Regions from separate parts of the Pseudomonas sp. REB1044 genome, predicted to be linked through region 4. Evidence: predicted binding sites of a transcription regulator. Region 4 holds the regulator's gene; each other region holds the start of a gene.

Evidence for each region. The regulator FliA, encoded in region 4, starts transcription of late flagellar genes. The targets are predictions, from matches to a motif close to CTAAAGTTTNNNNNNNNNNNGCCGNTAA.
Region 1: GKC70_RS16100 (methyl-accepting chemotaxis protein) is a predicted target of FliA. The motif match lies at 1,548-1,575, and genes of this name have one in related genera.
Region 2: GKC70_RS05660 (methyl-accepting chemotaxis protein) is a predicted target of FliA. The motif match lies at 2,252-2,279, and genes of this name have one in related genera.
Region 3: GKC70_RS04290 (methyl-accepting chemotaxis protein) is a predicted target of FliA. The motif match lies at 2,391-2,418, and genes of this name have one in related genera.

What each region holds. Positions count from the first base shown of each region.
Region 1 covers NZ_CP046139.1:3,504,419-3,508,817, forward strand. The annotation lists gene GKC70_RS16085 (GntR family transcriptional regulator) at 1-97, shown strand, start outside; gene GKC70_RS16090 (PACE efflux transporter) at 105-533, opposite strand; gene GKC70_RS16095 (LysR family transcriptional regulator) at 635-1,513, shown strand; gene GKC70_RS16100 (methyl-accepting chemotaxis protein) at 1,651-3,537, shown strand; gene GKC70_RS16105 (sulfite exporter TauE/SafE family protein) at 3,692-4,399, shown strand, end outside.
Region 2 covers NZ_CP046139.1:1,217,224-1,221,622, reverse strand. The annotation lists gene GKC70_RS05670 (inorganic phosphate transporter) at 1-713, shown strand, start outside; gene GKC70_RS05665 (helicase HerA-like domain-containing protein) at 759-2,234, opposite strand; gene GKC70_RS05660 (methyl-accepting chemotaxis protein) at 2,405-4,279, shown strand.
Region 3 covers NZ_CP046139.1:911,601-915,999, forward strand. The annotation lists gene GKC70_RS04285 (SOS response-associated peptidase) at 1-228, shown strand, start outside; gene GKC70_RS04290 (methyl-accepting chemotaxis protein) at 247-2,352, opposite strand; gene GKC70_RS04295 (M48 family metallopeptidase) at 2,509-3,324, shown strand; gene GKC70_RS04300 (TMEM165/GDT1 family protein) at 3,455-4,039, opposite strand; yybP-ykoY riboswitch at 4,137-4,250, opposite strand; gene GKC70_RS04305 (class I SAM-dependent methyltransferase) at 4,292-4,399, opposite strand, start outside.
Region 4 covers NZ_CP046139.1:1,784,339-1,788,737, reverse strand. The annotation lists gene GKC70_RS08500 (chemotaxis protein CheA) at 1-1,121, opposite strand, end outside; gene GKC70_RS08495 (protein phosphatase CheZ) at 1,134-1,922, opposite strand; gene GKC70_RS08490 (chemotaxis response regulator CheY) at 1,941-2,315, opposite strand; gene fliA (RNA polymerase sigma factor FliA) at 2,420-3,160, opposite strand; gene fleN (MinD/ParA family protein) at 3,157-3,999, opposite strand; gene flhF (flagellar biosynthesis protein FlhF) at 4,067-4,399, opposite strand, start outside.

The sequences.
Region 1 (4,399 bases), 1.7 Mb from region 4:
CGCAGTGGAAGGTGGCGATGCCACGTCGGCGCTCCTGCTGATGCATCAGCACCTGGATCGGCTGGAAGCCAAGCTCGACCTTGATGACGCTGACTGAGCGCGGCTCACACCGTCGCCAACGCCGAGGTCGGCAACCCGAAGATCCGATCGAACGCCCAGTTGTAAACAAAGGTGTAGCACGGTACCAACACGATGAACGCCAGGTCCACCACGAACGCCTCCCACAGGCTCATGTCCAGCCACCAGGCGATCAGCGGGATGAGGTACACCACCAGGGTCAACTGAAAGCCCACCGCGTGCCCTACCCGCCTGGCCAAGCCGCGCCCGCGCTTGGCCTGGCGACTTTCCCAGCGCTCGAACAGGGTGTTGTAGATCAGGTTCCAGACCATGGCGATGGTGGTGATCATCACCGCCAGCGGGCCGGTGTGCGTGGCTTGGGTGTCTGACAGGTACGCCAGTCCCAGGGTCGACATGCACAACCCAATCAGTTCATAGAAGGTCACGTAGACCAGTTTGCGTTTGGCGCCTTGCACAGTCGTTGTCGCTCCACGGGCGTTGATGAGGGCGCCAAGACTGAATCAATTCTGTTGACAGAAAAAGTCAGCTCCTTTCAGATCTACTGACAGGAGGCGCCATGAACTTTTCCAGTGACAACATCCAGCTGTTTCTCGCCGTGCTCGATGGCGGTTCGTTCTCCGCGGCGGCACGACTGCTCGGCCGCGTACCCTCGGCGGTGAGCATGGCCGTGGGCAATCTTGAAGCCGAACTGGGCTACCCGCTGTTCGAGCGGGGCTCGCGCGAGGTGCGCGCCACCGATCGCGCTCGCGCCCTGGAACCCCATGCCCGGCTGATCGCCGAACAACTGGGCTTGCTGCAGGTGCATGCACTGGAGCTGTCGCGCGGCCTGGAGAGCAGTCTGTCCATCGCCGTAGTGACCGATATCGATCCAGCTGCGTTGCTGGCAGCCATCGCCCGACTGGGCGAGCGCTACCCATTGCTCGACATCGAATTGCTCAGCGCGCCCCAGGACGATGCCCTGCAGTTGCTCGACAGCGGCCGCGTCGGGCTGTGCCTGGCCTTCGCCGAACTGCAGGTGGATCCGCAGCGCAGCTTCCAGCACCTGGGCAGCGAGGCGCTGGTGGCGGTGCTGTCGCCGCATCACCCGGCCTTTCGCGAAGGACGCATTCGCGACCTCGAAGACCTGGTGAACATCCGCCAGATTCTAGTACACAGCCGCCACCTGCCGCTGGGCGATACCCGCTCGCTGATCGGAACCGCCCATTGGCGTACCGACAGCGTCGACCTGGCCGTGCAGATGGTCGAAGCGGGTCTGGGTTGGGGCGATCTACCCTGCGCGCGTATCGCCCCGCGGGTGCAGGCGGGACGCTTGGTGCGACTGGCGTTTCGCAACACGCGCAATGAACTGCAGTTGCCGGTGCATGCGCTGTGGCGCAAAAGCCAACCGCTGGGTCAGGCGGCGCGAGCGCTGGTGGGCATGCTGACCAGCCGCTGAGCCTTCACCATCCGTCGGATGCCCCAGCAACGCCCTCAACCTTTCGTCAAGCACGCCGATATCGACTCCGACAGGCACCGCCAGCCCGCGACGAGCGGGCGGCCGCCATCTCCGATTTCGGCTCAAGGTCTCGAAACATGAACCTGAAGTTTCGCCACAAGATCCTCCTCAGTGCCTGCGGTGTCGTGGTACTGGCATTCGCACTGTTCACCCTCTACAACGACTACCTGCAGCGCAAGACCATCGCCCAGAACATCGAGTCGTCTGTGCAGCAGGCGGGCGCCCTGACCGCCAGCAGCGTGCAGAACTGGATGAGCGGACGCATCCTGGTACTGGAGAATCTGGCCCAGGACATCGCCCAGCAAGGCACCGGCAGTCAAGTGGCCGGGCTGGTGGATCAGCCCTCCTACACCAGCAACTTCCAGTTCACCTACTTTGGCCAGAACAATGGCGCCTTCACCCAGCGCCCTGACGCGCAGATGCCCGACGGCTATGATCCGCGCAAGCGTCCGTGGTACAGCGCCGCCGTCAGCGCCAACCAGACCCTGCTGACCCCGCCTTACCAAGCCTCGGTGGGCGGTCTGGTGGTGACCATCGCCATCCCGGTCAAGGCGCGCGGCAACGGCGAACTGCTCGGTGTGGTCGGTGGCGACCTGAGTCTGGACAGCCTGGTCGACATCATCAACGCCGTGGATTTCGGCGGCATCGGCCATGCGTTCCTGGTCGACCGTGAAGGCCAGGTGATCGTCAGCCCCGACAAGAACCAGCTGATGAAGAATCTCAAGGACCTCTACCCCAACAGCGGCCTGCGCGTCGAACCCGGCATGCAGGACGTGACCCTCGCGGGCTCCGAGCGCATCGTCTCCTTCACGCCGGTCAACGGTCTGCCTTCGGCGCAGTGGTACATCGGCCTGTCGATTGATAAAGACAAAGCCTACGCCGCTCTGGGCCAGTTCCGCAGCTCGGCCATCATCGCCATGCTCATCGCTGTGGTCGCCATCGCCGCTGTGCTGGGTCTGCTGATTCCCGTGCTGATGCGTCCGCTGACCACCATGGGCCGCGCCATGCACGATATCGCTGAAGGTGAAGGCGACCTCACCCGCCGCCTGCAGGTGCAGAACAAGGATGAGTTCGGCGAGCTGGCAGCCGCTTTCAACCGCTTCGTCGAGCGTATCCATGCCTCGATCAGCGAAGTGGCCTCGGCCACGCGGCTGGTGCACGATCTGTCCGAGCAGGTCATGAGCGCATCCAATGCCTCGATCAATGGCTCGGAGGAGCAGAGCCTGCGAACCAACAGCGTGGCGGCGGCGATCAACCAGTTGGGCGCCGCTACCCAGGAAATCGCCCGCAATGCCGCCGATGCTTCGCAGCATGCCAGCGGCGCCAGCGACCAGGCCAACGATGGACGCCAGGTGGTCGATGATGCGATCAGCGCCATGACTGCGCTGTCGCAGAAGATCAGCGAGTCGTGCCAGCAGATCGAAACGCTCAACGCCAGCACCGACGAAATCGGCAAGATCCTCGATGTGATCAAAGGCATTTCCCAGCAGACCAACTTGCTGGCGCTCAACGCCGCCATCGAGGCCGCTCGTGCCGGCGAGGCTGGGCGCGGCTTCGCCGTGGTGGCTGACGAGGTGCGCAACCTGGCGCACCGCACCCAGGAGTCGGCCGAAGAGATTCACCGCATGATCACCGGCCTGCAGGTCGGCTCGCGCGAAGCCGTGCACACCATGAACGCCAGCCAGGTGTCCAGCGAACAGACCGTGCAGGTGGCCAACCGCGCGGGCGAACGACTGGCCAGCGTGACGTCGCGCATCGGCGAGATCGATGGCATGAACCAGTCGGTGGCCACGGCCACCGAGGAACAGAGCGCGGTGGTCGAGAGCTTGAACCTGGACATCACCCAGATCAACGCACTCAACCAGCAAGGCGTACAGAACCTCAACGAGACCTTGCGCCACTGCGACGCCCTGACTCAACAGGCGGGTCGTCTGAAGCAACTGGTGGGCAGCTTCAGGATCTGAAGTTGCCCAGCACGCAGTCACCCCCGCCGACTGGCCAGCGGGGATGACTGCGGCGCGTTATAACCTCATAACGAAGAATTCTATTTGGCTATAACGAACAATCTATATGCTGCGCAGCATCCGACCACGGGCTAGCAGGCAGATTGAGTAGCGTATGGATGTAGGTTCTTTCGGTTTCACCATTGCCGGGCTGGTAGTGGGTTTCATCGTCGGCATGACCGGCGTCGGCGGCGGTTCGCTGATGACACCCATTCTGCTTTGGTTCGGTATCAACCCTGCCACTGCTGTGGGCACCGACCTGCTCTATGCCGCCATCACCAAGGCCAGTGGTGTCTGGGTGCACGCGCGCAACAAGAACATCGACTGGAAGATCACGGGCTGGCTGAGCCTGGGCAGCGTACCGGCAGCGGCCCTGACCCTGTGGTTCCTCAGCACGCTGCACACCGACACCTCGGCGCTCAACGCCATCATCAAGCAGGGCCTGGCCGTGGTGTTGATCCTCACCGCACTGGCCATCCTGTTCAAATCCCGTCTGCAGGCCTTCGCCAGCCGCCATGCGGGCGACCATTATCACCTCAGTGCCCGCAGCCTGAACGTGCTCACGGTGACCACCGGCATTGTGCTGGGGGTCATGGTTACCCTGACCTCCATCGGCGCCGGGGCATTGGGGACGGTGGCGCTATTCCTGCTCTATCCGTTCCTGGTCACCCGACGCCTGGTCGGCACCGAGATCGCCCACGCCGTGCCGCTGACACTGGTGGCTGGCTTGGGCCATGCCGGCATGGGCAATATGGACTGGTCGCTGCTCGGCTACCTGCTGCTGGGCTCGCTGCCCGGCATCTACCTGGGCAGCCACCTCACC
Region 2 (4,399 bases), 570 kb from region 4:
ACCAGATCGAACGCACCCGCGACGCGACCCTGCACATGAGCCAGTTCTACCAGCGCAATGCCGCCACCCTCGGTGAGTTCCTGGCGTTGGGCAAGGCCAAGTCGACCGATCTGCCGGAGCAATTCAGTTGCAACCCGCAGCAGACCGAGCCGACCATCGCGGCGCTGCAGACTTCGCTGCAAGGCGTGACCGACTACCGCGACCTGAGCGCCGAGCGCCGGGTCGAGGTGCGCCGTTACCTGCTGTGCCTGGACGACACAGCGAAGAAGGTCGGCAAGCTGCCGGGCCTGGACAGCCGCGAGAAGTCCGATCTGGACAAGCTGCGCAAGGACCTCACCGCCACCACCGAGTACGCGCCGTTCTGGGTGATCGTCGCGGTGGCGCTGGCATTGGGCCTGGGCACCATGGTCGGCTGGCGCCGCGTGGTGCTCACCGTCGGCGAGAAGATCGGCAAGCAAGGCATGACCTATGCCCAGGGCATGTCGGCGCAGATCACGGCGGCCTGCGCCATCGGCATGGCCAACGTGTTCAGCCTGCCGGTGTCGACCACCCATGTGTTGTCCTCGGGTGTCGCCGGCACCATGGTCGCCAACAAGAGCGGCCTGCAGAGCAGCACGGTGAAGACCATCCTGATGGCCTGGGTGCTCACCCTGCCCGCCTCCATGGGACTGGCCGCCGGCCTGTTCTGGCTGGCGTCCAAGGCCATCGGCTGAAGCGTATTGCGATAGGAACGGCGCCCGGCCGTTCCTATCGTCTGCTCAACGCTTCTTGCCGCCCAACAACGACCCCATCAACCCCCGCACCAACTGCCGACCCAACTGGTTGGCGGCTTGGCGTACCGCCGATTTGATCGCCTGCCCCGCTGCGCCCTGCAGAAACTCCCCGGCCTTGTCGGCGAAGCTCTCCTGCTCGGCCTGGGGCTGTGGTGCCGGCTCGACCGGCTCACCCTTGCGCTGGGTGAGCCGTTCATAGGCCGACTCGCGATCGATCGGCTGGTCATAGCGCCCGGCCAAGGGCGAAGCGGCGATCAGCGCGCTGCGTTCGGCCGCCGTCAGCGGCCCGATGCGCGATTGCGGCGGGGCCACCCGCACACGCTGCACCAACTCAGGCGTGCCCTTGTCCTGCAGCGTGCCCACCAAGGCCTCGCCAATGCCCAACTCGGTCAACACCGCCAAGGTGTCGAACGCCGGGTTCGGGCGAAAACCCTCGGCCACGGCGCGCAGCGCCTTCTGCTCGCGAACGGTGAAGGCCCGCAGCCCGTGCTGGATACGCAAGCCCAGCTGGGCGAGCACCGCATCCGGCAGATCGCTCGGTGACTGGGTAACGAAGTACACCCCGACGCCTTTCGAGCGGATCAGCCGCACCACTTGTTCCAGCCGGTCCTGCAAGGCCTTGGGCGTGCCGTTGAACAGCAGGTGCGCTTCGTCGAAGAACAGCGCCAGCACCGGTTTGTCCGCGTCGCCGCGCTCTGGCAGTTGCTCAAACAGTTCCGCCAGTAACCACAATAGGAAGGTCGCATAGACCTTGGGCGCTTCGTGCACCAGGCGACTGGCGTCGAGCAGGTGAATGCGCCCGCGACCGTCGGCATCGACCCGCAACAGGTCCTCCAACTGCAGAGCCGGTTCGCCGAACAAGGCCTCGGCGCCCTGCTGCTCCAGGGTTGCCAGGCGCCGCAGCAACGCCTGGGTGGAGCCTGTGGTCATCAACGCCCGGTCATCGCCAAGCAGTTGCGGGTTGTCCCTCAGGTGCGCGAGCAGCGCCTTGAGGTCCTTGAGGTCGAGCAGCAGCAAACCTTCTCGATCGGCGACCTTGAACGCGGCATACAGCGCCGCTTGCTGGCTGTCGGTGAGCTCCAGCAGGTTGCCCAGCAGCAACGGCCCCATTTCGCTCAAGGTAGTGCGCAGTGGATGACCGCTTTGCCCGGCGATGTCCCACAGCGTCACCGAATAAGCCCGCGGTTGGTGCTGCAGCCATGGCATGTCGGCGATACGCTCGGCCACCTTGCCCGCAGGCGCACCGGCAGCGCCCAGCCCACACAGATCACCTTTGATGTCGGCGGCGAAGACCGCCACCCCGGCATCGCTGAACACCTCGGCCAGGCGCTGCAGCGTGACCGTCTTGCCCGTGCCGGTGGCCCCGGCGACCAGGCCGTGACGGTTGGCCAGACGCATGGCCTGGCCAACGGGCAGGCCGTCAAGACCGGCACCTACAACGATTTGCGAAGAATCTGACATCTTCTTTCTTCCTCTTCTCAAGCTTTGCCCCAAGGCGGCCGATAGCCAGAGGCGTTAATGGCCCAACTGCAGGAAGCAACCCACCAGGCCCGCAAAATTGTTGCGCTGTTCTTTCTGCTGCTGTGCGTTGTGCGAGCGACCCGATAAACCTTAGCGGACCGGATTACGTCATGAACAAAAGCCTTCGTTTCAGCCACAAGATTCTCTTGGCGGCGTCCCTTATCGTGATACTGGCCTTCGCGCTGTTCACTCTGTACAACGATTACCTCCAGCGTAATGCCATTCGCGAAGACCTGGAGAACTACCTGACGGAAATGGGTCAGTCCACCTCGACCAACATCCGCAGCCTGTTCGAAGGGCGTATCCGCCTGGTAGAGAACCTGGCGCAGAACATTGCCCAGAGCCCCAGCGACGCCGAAACCCTGATGGGTCAAAAAGCCCTGATCTCCAGCTTCCTCACGGTTTACCTGGGCAAGGTCGACGGCGGCTTCAGCGTGCGCCCCGACAGCAAGATGCCGGACGGATACGATCCGCGCGTGCGCGGCTGGTACAAGGACGGCATGAATGCCGGCGGCCCGATCCTCACCGAACCCTACATCGACGCCACCACCGGCAAGATGGTGATCGGCGTAATCGACAAAGTCTCCACCAGCGTCGGCGTGGTCGGCGGCGACCTGGCGCTCGATGGTCTGGTGCAGATCATCAACTCGCTGAACTTCGGCGGCCTGGGCTATGCCTTCCTGGTCAACGACCAGGGCAAGATCCTGGTGCATCCTGACAACGCCCTGGTGATGAAGCCGCTGACCGAAGCGTTCCCGCAAAACACCCCGAAACTGACCGGCAAACTCACACAAGTCGAGGTCGACGGCCACCAGCGCCTCATTACCTTCACCCCGATCCAGGGTCTGCCGTCGGCCAACTGGTACATCGGCCTGTCGGTGGATAAAGACAAAGCCTTCAGCATGCTCAGCACCTTCCGCACTTCTGCGGTGATCGCCACCGTGGTGGCGGTGGTGATCATCATCGCCCTGCTCGGCCTGCTGATCCGCGTCCTCATGCAGCCGCTGATGACCATGACCCGCGCTATGGAAGACATCGCCGAGGGTGAAGGCGATCTGACCAAACGCCTGACGATCCATAATCACGACGAATTCGGCGTGCTGGGCAGTGCCTTCAACCGCTTCGTCGAACGCGTGCATGGCTCGATCCGCGAAGTGTCGTCGGCCACAGAGCAGGTCAACGAGGTGGCCATGCGGGTGATCAGCGCCTCCAACTCGTCGATGCACAACAGCGACGAGCAGGCCAACCGCACCAACAGCGTGGCCGCCGCCATCAATGAACTGGGCGCCGCGGCCCAGGAAATCGCCGGCAACGCCGCCCAGGCCTCGCAGCATGCCAGCTCGGCACGGCTGCTGGCCGAAGAAGGTCAGCAGGTGGTGGAGCGCAACATCCAGGCGATGAATCGCCTGTCGGACCTGATCGTCAGTTCCAGCGCCAACATCGAAACCCTCAACGACAAGACCGTGAACATCGGTCAGATCCTCGAAGTCATCACCAGCATCTCCCAGCAGACCAACCTCCTGGCACTGAACGCCGCGATCGAAGCGGCACGCGCGGGCGAAGCGGGACGAGGGTTCGCCGTGGTCGCCGACGAAGTGCGCAACCTCGCCCACCGCACCCAGGAATCGGCGCAGCAGGTGCAGTCGATGATCGAAGAGCTGCAAGTCGGCGCCCGCACTTCAGTGGAGACCATGGACCAGAGCCAGCGCCACAGCCAGGACAGCATGCAGATCGCCAACCAGGCCGGTGAGCGCCTGGGCAGCGTGACCCAGCGCATCGGCGAGATCGACGGCATGAACCAGTCGGTCGCCACCGCCACCGAGGAACAAACTTCCGTGGTGGAGTCGATCAACATGGATATCAACGAAATCAACATGCTCAATCAGGAAGGCGTGGAAAACCTGCAGGCTACCTTGCGTGCCTGCTCCGACCTTGAGCAGCAGACCGTCCGCCTCAAGCAGCTGGTCGGCAGCTTCCGCATCTGATCCGCCACTCGCCGCGCTGTCTGCGACACCCGTCGCAGGCAGCGCAGCGTGCCCCACCCCGATCGAACGAACCCGGCCCAGCCAAGGTCAATCGTTAGGCGCGTCACCCCCGGCCTGTTA
Region 3 (4,399 bases), 870 kb from region 4:
GAGCAGGTCTGGCTCAGTTGCGCCGTGGTCACCCAGGCGGCCATGAACCAGCGTCGGCCATTGATTCTCGACGAGGCAGGCCAGGCCGCCTGGCTGGATCCGCAGACGCCGCAGGCGCGCCTGCATGAACTGCTGGCCAGCCCGCCGGCGAGCTTGCGCGAGCGGGCGCTGGCGCCTCTGGTCAACGACCCGCAGCTCGATGGACCGCAGTGCTTGACGCCGGCCTGAGCCCAGCCGCTTGACCGATCACACCCTGAACTGATTGATCAGGCGCCGCTGCTGCTCGGCCAGTTGGGTCAACTCGGCGCTGGCCTGGCTCGACTCGTCGGCGCCGCCGGCCACCTCGCTGGCCACCTGGCCGATGTTGGTGACGTTGCGGTTGATGTCCTCGGCCACCGCGCTCTGCTGCTCGGCCGCACTGGCGATCTGCGTATTCATGTCGTTGATCACCGACACCGCCTGGGTGATGCTCTCCAGCGCCAGCGCCGCACGATTGGCCTGCTGCACGCTGTCGTCGGTCTTGCCCTGGCTGTCTTCCATGACCTTGACCACATCGCGGGTGCCCTGCTGCAGTTGCTGGATCATCTGCTGAATTTCCTGGGTCGCCTGTTGGGTCTTCTGCGCCAGGTTGCGCACCTCGTCGGCGACCACCGCGAAGCCTCGACCCTGCTCGCCGGCACGGGCGGCCTCGATGGCGGCGTTGAGCGCCAGCAGGTTGGTCTGCTCGGCGATGGCGCGGATGGTCACCAGGATGGTGTTGATGTTCTCGCTGTCGCGGGCCAGGGTCTGCACCACGGTCACCGCGCGGCCGATTTCGCTGGCCAGGCTGCTGATGGACTGCGAGGCGTCATGCACGATCTGCATGCCCTGGTTGGCGGCCTGGTCGGCGTTGCTGGCGGCCTGGGCGGCTTGGGTGGCGTTGCGCGCCACGTCCTGGGCGGTGGCGGTCATTTCCTGCACGGCAGTGGCCACCTGGTCGATTTCGGCCATCTGCTTGTGCACGCCCTGGTTGGTGCGAATGGCGATGTCGGCGGTGTGCTCCGAGGAGTCGCTGACCTTCTGCACCGAACTCACCACTTGGCTGATCATCGCCTGGAGCTTGGCCAGGAAGGTGTTGAAGCCGCTGGCGATGGCGCCCAGTTCGTCGGCGCGGTCACTGTGCAGGCGGCGGGTGAGGTCGCCTTCGCCCTGGGCGATATCGTCGAGCATGGCCACCATCTGCTTCAGCGGACGGGCGATGCCATGGGCCAGCAGCCCGATCACCAGCAGGCCGAGCACGGCGATGCCCAGGCCGACCGCAGTCATGCCGAGGATATCGGTGCGGCGCTGCTCGCCGAGGTCTTTCTGCAATTGCGTGACATCGGCCATCACCGTGCTCAGCGGCAGTTGCAGCAGCAGCACCCAGCGCGCATCGGTGTGGGCCACTTTGAACGGCAGGTACAGCTCGATACGGTCCTTGTCCCGGTCGAGTTGATAGTGCAGCGCATCGCCATTGCTGCTGACCAGTGCGGCCGACTCGGCCGAATCCAGCACGTCACTGGCTTTTTCGCCGAACTTGGACGGGTCTTTGGTGTAGGCCACCAGGCGACCGTTGCTCGACACCAGGGCCAGTTCGCCGGCGCCATCATAGAGTTGGCGGTCGGCGGCGTTGAGCAAGTCCTGGATGAAGTCCACCGACAGGTCGGCCCCGGCGATGCCCTGGAATTGGCCGTTGAGCATGATCGGTTCGACGAACGAGGCGAGCATCACTGTCTTGTCGCCCACCTTGTAAGGCGCGGGATCGATCACGCAGGCCTTCTTGGTTTCCTTGGGGCACAGGTAGTACTCGCTGGCGCGCACGCCGGTGGCCAGGATGGTCTGATCGTTGACGTCGACCAGGCGATCCTGGCCGAGACTGCCGTCGGCGTTGCGGAACCACCAGGGCAGGAAGCGTTCGCCGTTGACGTCGGCGTGATCCAGGGCATTGGGTTCCCAGCCTAGGTAGGCGCCGAGCACGCTGGGGTTGTCCTCGACGGTGCGCTTGAGCAGGTTGCTCAGGTAGGCGCGGTCGATCTGCATCAGCGGTTTGCCATCTGCATCCTGCGCGCCGAGCAGGCCGTTGAGCGTGGCCAGGCTGCGGCTGATCAGCAGCGGCGCTTCCAGGCCGCGCTGGATTTCGCTGACCTGGGTGCGCGCCAGCGCCGATAGGCGCTGTTCGATGACCGTCTCGAACTGCTGCTGGGTGCGCTGCTGTACCAGGGCCTGGGTGCGCGCTCCGGCGTACACGGCGTAGAGCACCAGGGCGGCGACGATGCTCAACACGATGGCACCGGCCAGCGCCGCCACGGAAAACTGGATCGACTTGAACTTCATGATCGAAAAGCTCCACGCCAGGAGGTCGTTGTCCTGGGTTATCGGCGTGGGCTGGGCAAAGCATGAGGACGGTTGTCAGAAATCTTCGACGCACCTCTGGCAGGGGCGCACGACTGGGCCTAGGATACGCGGCATGTAAAAAGAGGGAGTCTTTTCATGCGTAAGTCATTCGTGGTCAGCCTGTTGAGTGCCAGCATCCTGCTGGGCGGCTGCCAGGCGGTCAACACCACCAGCGGCGGTGCGGTGGGCGTGGAGCGCAAGCAGTACATGTTCAGCATGCTGTCCACCGACGAGGTGAACCAGATGTACGCCCAGTCGTACCAGCAGACCCTCGGCGAAGCCTCGAGCAAAGGCGTGCTGGACAAGACCAGCAATGACGCACGACGCGTGCAGTTGATCGCCGACCGCCTGATCGCCCAGGCGCCCAAGTTCCGCCCGGATGCGGCGCAGTGGAAGTGGGAAGTCAACGTGATCAAGAGCGATGAGCTCAACGCCAACTGCGGCCCTGGCGGCAAGATCATCGTCTACACCGGCCTGATCGATCAGCTCAAGCTCACCGATGCCGAGCTGGCGGCGGTGATGGGCCATGAAATCGCCCACGCCCTGCGCGAGCACGGCCGTGAAGCCATGTCCAAGGCCTACGGCATCAACATGGCGCGCCAGGGCGCCGGTGCCATCTTCGGCCTGGGCCAGGACAGCATGGCGCTGGCCGACACCGTGGTGAACTACGCCATGACCTTGCCCAACAGCCGCGCCAACGAGAACGAAGCCGACCTGATCGGTCTCGAGCTGTCGGCCCGCGCCGGTTATGACCCGAACGCGGCGATCACCTTGTGGAACAAGATGAGCAAGGCCTCCGAAGGCGCCCCGCCCGAGTTCATGAGCACTCACCCCGCCTCGAGCAGCCGCATCGCCTCCCTGCAAGCGGCCATTCCCAAAGTCATGCCCTTGTATCAACAGGCGGCTAAGTAGCGGCTACGAGCTTCAAGCTGCAAGCTGCAAGCTGCAAGCGGCAAGCGGCAAGTCAAGCCGCGCCGCGCCTTCTTGCCGCTTGAAGCTTGAAACTTGCGGCTGCTTCACCCCCTTGCCGCTTGCCGCTGCCCTACACCCAACCGCTGGTTTTCATGGCCGAGTAGACGGCCACGGCGGCCAGTACGAAGAAGGCGGCGGCGGCCAGGCGGCGGATCAGGGTCAGGGGCAGTTTGTCGGCGGCGAAGTTGCCGGCCAGTACCACCGGCACGTTGGCGATCAGCATGCCCAGGGTGGTGCCCACGATCACCAGGATCAGGTGCGGGTACTGCGCGGCCAGCATCACCGTGGCGACCTGGGTCTTGTCGCCGATCTCGGCCAGGAAGAACGCGATCAACGTGGTCAGGAACGGCCCGAAGCGCCGCGCGTTGCTGCTCTCGTCGTCGTCCATCTTGTCCGGCACCAGGGTCCACAGGGCCGTGGCGGTGAAGCTCGCGGCGAGGATCCAGTGCAGCACGCTTTCGGTGAAGAAACCGCTGACCCAGGCGCCAACCGCACCGGCGGCCGCATGGTTGGCCAGGGTCGCGGCGACGATACCGGCGATGATCGGCCAGGGCTTGCGGAAACGGGCGGCGAGAATGAGCGCGAGCAGTTGCGTCTTGTCGCCAATTTCGGCGAGCGCAACGATGGCGGTGGGGACCAGCAGGGATTCGAGCATCAGGCTTCCTACGGGGGCGGGTCGACACGGCTATGACACGTACAGCCTTCCCGCCCCGGGTAAGGTGTGCGTGTCATAGGTCTTGTCAAACCCTGGGCTCATCTGTGTGAGCCGTGAGGTCGCACGCGCCATGGCCTGTGGGCCAAGTGTGTTGACGCGTGCCGGGCAAGCTGAGGACGCTTGCGGGAGACTACTCCCCTAGGACGGAGCGGATTCTGCCTAGCCGATTCGGTTTCGGCAAGCGCTTTTTTTCTAGCCGCGAATGGCCCGATAAATTCGGAAACCGTCCCCTTCGGCGCGGGTTTCGCAGTTGCCCAAAGACTGTTGGATGAGCGGTTGATAGCGCAGGAAACTGTTGGC
Region 4 (4,399 bases):
TCGCCGACCATGTTCATGATCTCGTCCAGGCGTGCCGTGTCGACGCGCACCGTGGTTTCCGCTTCGCTGGCGCCATGCTTGTCCGCAGCCGGCGCCGCAGCGCGTGCCGGGGCGGCGCCGGCCGCTGCGGCGGGCTTGCCGGCAGCGGCCGGTGCAGGCTTGGCCACCGGCTTGCTTTCAGCCTTGGCCGCAGGCGTTGGTGCCACAGCTGTAGCAGCAGCAGGTGCCTCGGCAGCTACGGCATCACCGCTGAACTTGCCTTTGCCGTGCAACTGGTCCAGCAGCGCTTCGAATTCGTGGTCGGTGATGTGCTCGCCGGCAGGCTCGGCGGTGGGAGCGCCGGCGGCGGCTTCAGCCTTGGGCAGCCCATCGGCGGCGAAGGTACCCTTGCCGTGCAATTGGTCGAGCAGGGCCTCGAATTCGCTGTCGGTGATTTCGTCGCTGGCCGGCGATACTGCCGCAGGCGTTTCGCTCTCGGCCACGTCCGGCGAGAACTGGCCCTTGCCATGCAACTGATCGAGCAGCGACTCGAATTCGGCGTCGGTGATTTCGTCGGCGTTGCCGGAGGCCGCCTCGACCGGCGCCTGCTCGGCCGCTTCGGCCTGGGCCTTGACCGCATCCAGGGAGTCGAGCAACTGTTCGAACTCGGTATCGGTGATGTCTTCGCTGGCCGCTGGCGGTTCGACCGCCGCCGGCGCTTGGACCACGGCGGGCGCGGCGACGTCCTCGCCGGCAGGTTCGGCCAGGCGTGCCAGCGCTGCCAGCAGTTCCGGCGTCGCGGGGGTGATCTCGCTGCGCTCGCGGACCTGGCCGAACATGCTGTTGACCGTGTCCAGCGCTTCGAGCACCACATCCATCAACTCGGCGTCGACCCGACGCTCACCCTTGCGCAGGATGTCGAAGACGTTCTCGGCAATGTGGCAGCACTCCACCAGCTCGTTGAGCTGGAGGAAGCCGGCGCCCCCTTTTACAGTGTGAAAACCGCGAAATATGGCGTTGAGCAGGTCCGCATCATCGGGCCGGCTTTCCAGCTCGACCAGTTGCTCGGACAGTTGCTCGAGGATTTCGCCGGCTTCTACCAGGAAATCCTGAAGGATTTCTTCATCGGCGCCGAAGCTCATTAAACGTGCTCCCTAAAAACCCAGGCTGGATAGCAGATCGTCGACATCGTCCTGACCGGACACGACGTCTTCACGCTTATCGGCATGAATCTGCGGACCTTCACCCCGGGCTGGATGTTTTTCTTCATCTTTTTCAGCACGCAATTGATCGTGGTCATGTTCGATACCGGCAAAGCGGTCGACTTGACTGGCCATCAACACGAGTTTGAGCAGATTGCTTTCGACCTCGGCGACCAACGCGGTGACCCGCTTGATCACCTGCCCGGTCAGATCTTGGTAGTCCTGGGCGAGCAGAATGTCGTTGAGATGACCGGCCACCTTGCGGTTGCCTTCGGCGCTGTGCGTCAGGAAACCGTCGACGCGTTTGACCAACTCGCGAAACTCGGTCGCCGGCACTTCGCGACGCATGAAGCGCTGCCAATCGGCCGACAACGTCTGCGCCTCGGCCGACAGGTCGTTGAGCACGGGCGTGCTCTCCTCGACCAGGTCCATGGTGCGGTTGGCCGCGTTCTCGGTCAGGCGGACCACGTAGGACAGCCGTTCGGTGGCGTCGGTGATCTGCGACACTTCCTCGGCCTGCGGCATGCGCGGGTCGATCTGGAAGCTGACGATGGCGCTGTGCAGCTCACGGGTCAGTTTGCCGACCTCTTGATACAAGCCACGGTCTCGGGTCTGGTTGAGCTGATGGATCAGCTGCACCGCCTCGCCGAACTGGCCGCGCTCAAGGCTCTGCACCAGTTGTTCGGCATGCTTCTTCAGGGTCGACTCGAACTCCCCCAAAGAATCTTTTTTTGATTCCATAGCGCCCCCAGACATGCTTCAGCCGTTGACGCGTTCGAAGATCTTCTCGATCTTTTCTTTGAGCACCTGCGCGGTGAATGGCTTGACTACATAGCCGTTGACCCCGGCCTGAGCCGCTTCGATGATCTGCTCGCGCTTGGCCTCGGCCGTCACCATCAGCACGGGAATCCCCTTGAGCCGGTCGTGGGCGCGCACCTTGCGCAGCAGATCGATGCCGGACATGCCGGGCATGTTCCAGTCGGTCACCAGGAAGTCGTAGTGGCCACTTTCGAGCATCGGCAACGCCGTGACGCCGTCGTCGGCCTCTTCGGTGTTGGTGAAGCCCAGATCACGCAACAGGTTCTTGATGATCCGCCGCATCGTCGAGAAGTCGTCAACGATGAGGATTTTCATGTCTTTGTTCAATTAGACCTCCAAGCAGTCTTAAACGCGCTCGTCTCACAAGCGCGCGCTCAATCAATTCGGCACCACGGACAACGACTGCAGCGAATCGGGGCTCAGCGTGCCCGCCATTCTCCCAGGCGGCTGCGCAGACGCGCCGCGCACTGGCTGTGCAACTGGCTCACGCGCGATTCACTGACCCCCAGCACTTCCCCGATCTCCTTGAGGTTCAGTTCCTCGTCGTAGTACAGGGCCAGGACCAGACGCTCGCGCTCCGGCAGGTTGGCGATCGCATCGGTCAGCGCGGCCTGGAAGCGCTCGTCTTCCAGATCGCGCGACGGCTCGACCTGACCACTGACCCCATCCTCGTGCAGCCCCTCGTGTTCACCGTCCTGCAGCAGGTCGTCGAAACTGAACAGACGGCTGCCCAAGGTATCGTTCAGGATCCCGTAATAATCGTCGAGACCCAATTGGAGTTCGGCAGCAACCTCGTGATCTTTAGCGTCACGACCGGTTCTTGCTTCGACGCAGCGAATCGCGTCGCTGACCATACGCGTGTTGCGGTGCACCGAACGCGGCGCCCAATCGCCCTTGCGCACCTCATCGAGCATCGCACCGCGGATGCGAATACCGGCGTAGGTCTCGAAGCTCGCGCCCTTGCTGGCGTCGTATTTGTTGGCCACTTCCAGCAGACCGATCATGCCGGCCTGGATCAGGTCCTCAACCTGCACGTTGGCCGGCAGGCGCGCCAGCAGATGGTAGGCGATACGCTTGACCAGCGGCGCATAGCGCTCGACCAGCTCGTATTGGGCGTCCTTGGAGGCTTTGCTGTACATCTTGAAGCCGCTCGCGTTCATAGCACCGGTCCCGCGCTGGTGGGTTGCACCAGGCGCTCGACGAAGAATTCCAGGTGGCCGCGCGGGTTGGCCGGCAACGGCCAGCTGTCGACCTTCTGCGCGATGGCCTTGAACGCCAGGGCGCACTTGGAGCGCGGAAACGCCTCGTAGACCGCGCGCTGCTTCTGTACCGCCTTGCGCACGCATTCGTCGTAAGGCACGGCGCCGACGTACTGCAAGGCAACGTCGAGGAAACGGTCGGTGACCTTGGTCAGCTTGGCGAACAGGTTGCGCCCTTCCTGTGGGCTCTGCGCCATGTTGGCCAGGACGCGGAAGCGGTTCATGCCGTAATCGCGGTTGAGCAGCTTGATCAAGGCGTAGGCGTCGGTGATCGAGGTGGGCTCGTCGCACACCACCAGCAGCACTTCCTGGGCGGCGCGCACGAAGCTGACCACCGAGTCACCGATGCCCGCAGCGGTGTCGATCACCAGCACATCGAGGTTGTCGCCGATTTCGCTGAACGCCTGAATCAGCCCGGCATGCTGTGCCGGCGCCAGGTGCACCATGCTCTGGGTGCCGGAGGCTGCAGGCACGATGCGCACACCGCCCGGCCCCTGCAGGAGCACATCGCGCAGCTCGCAGCGCCCCTCGATGACGTCGGCCAGGGTGCGTTTGGGCGTGAGCCCCAGCAGCACATCGACGTTGGCCAGACCCAGGTCGGCGTCCAGCAACATGACCCGGCGGCCGAGCTCGGCCAGCGCCAGGGACAGGTTCACTGAAACGTTGGTCTTGCCGACGCCACCTTTGCCACCGGTGACGGCGATCACCTGTACGGGATGCATGCTACCCATGTCTGTTATTTACCTTGTCTCGCGTGGGACTTGCCCACTTGGAGGGTCGCTGTCGACTTCCGTGCGCCGTGCATCGTCAACCTACGCGCTTGTCGGGATTGTGGTAGAGATCAGCGAACATGTCGGCCATGGCCTCCTCGCTGGGATCTTCCTGCAACTGCACACTGACAGCGCGACTGACCAATTGGTGCCGGCGCGGCAGCTGCAGATCGTCAGGAATGCGCGGACCATCGGTGAGATAGGCCACGGGCAGTTCATGACTGATGGCCAGACTCAGCACTTCGCCAAGGCTGCCGGTTTCGTCGAGCTTGGTCAGGATGCACCCGGCCAGGCCACAGCGCTTGTAGCTGTGGTAGGCGGCGGTGAGCACCTGCTTCTGGCTGGTGGTGGCCAGTACCAGGTAGTTGCG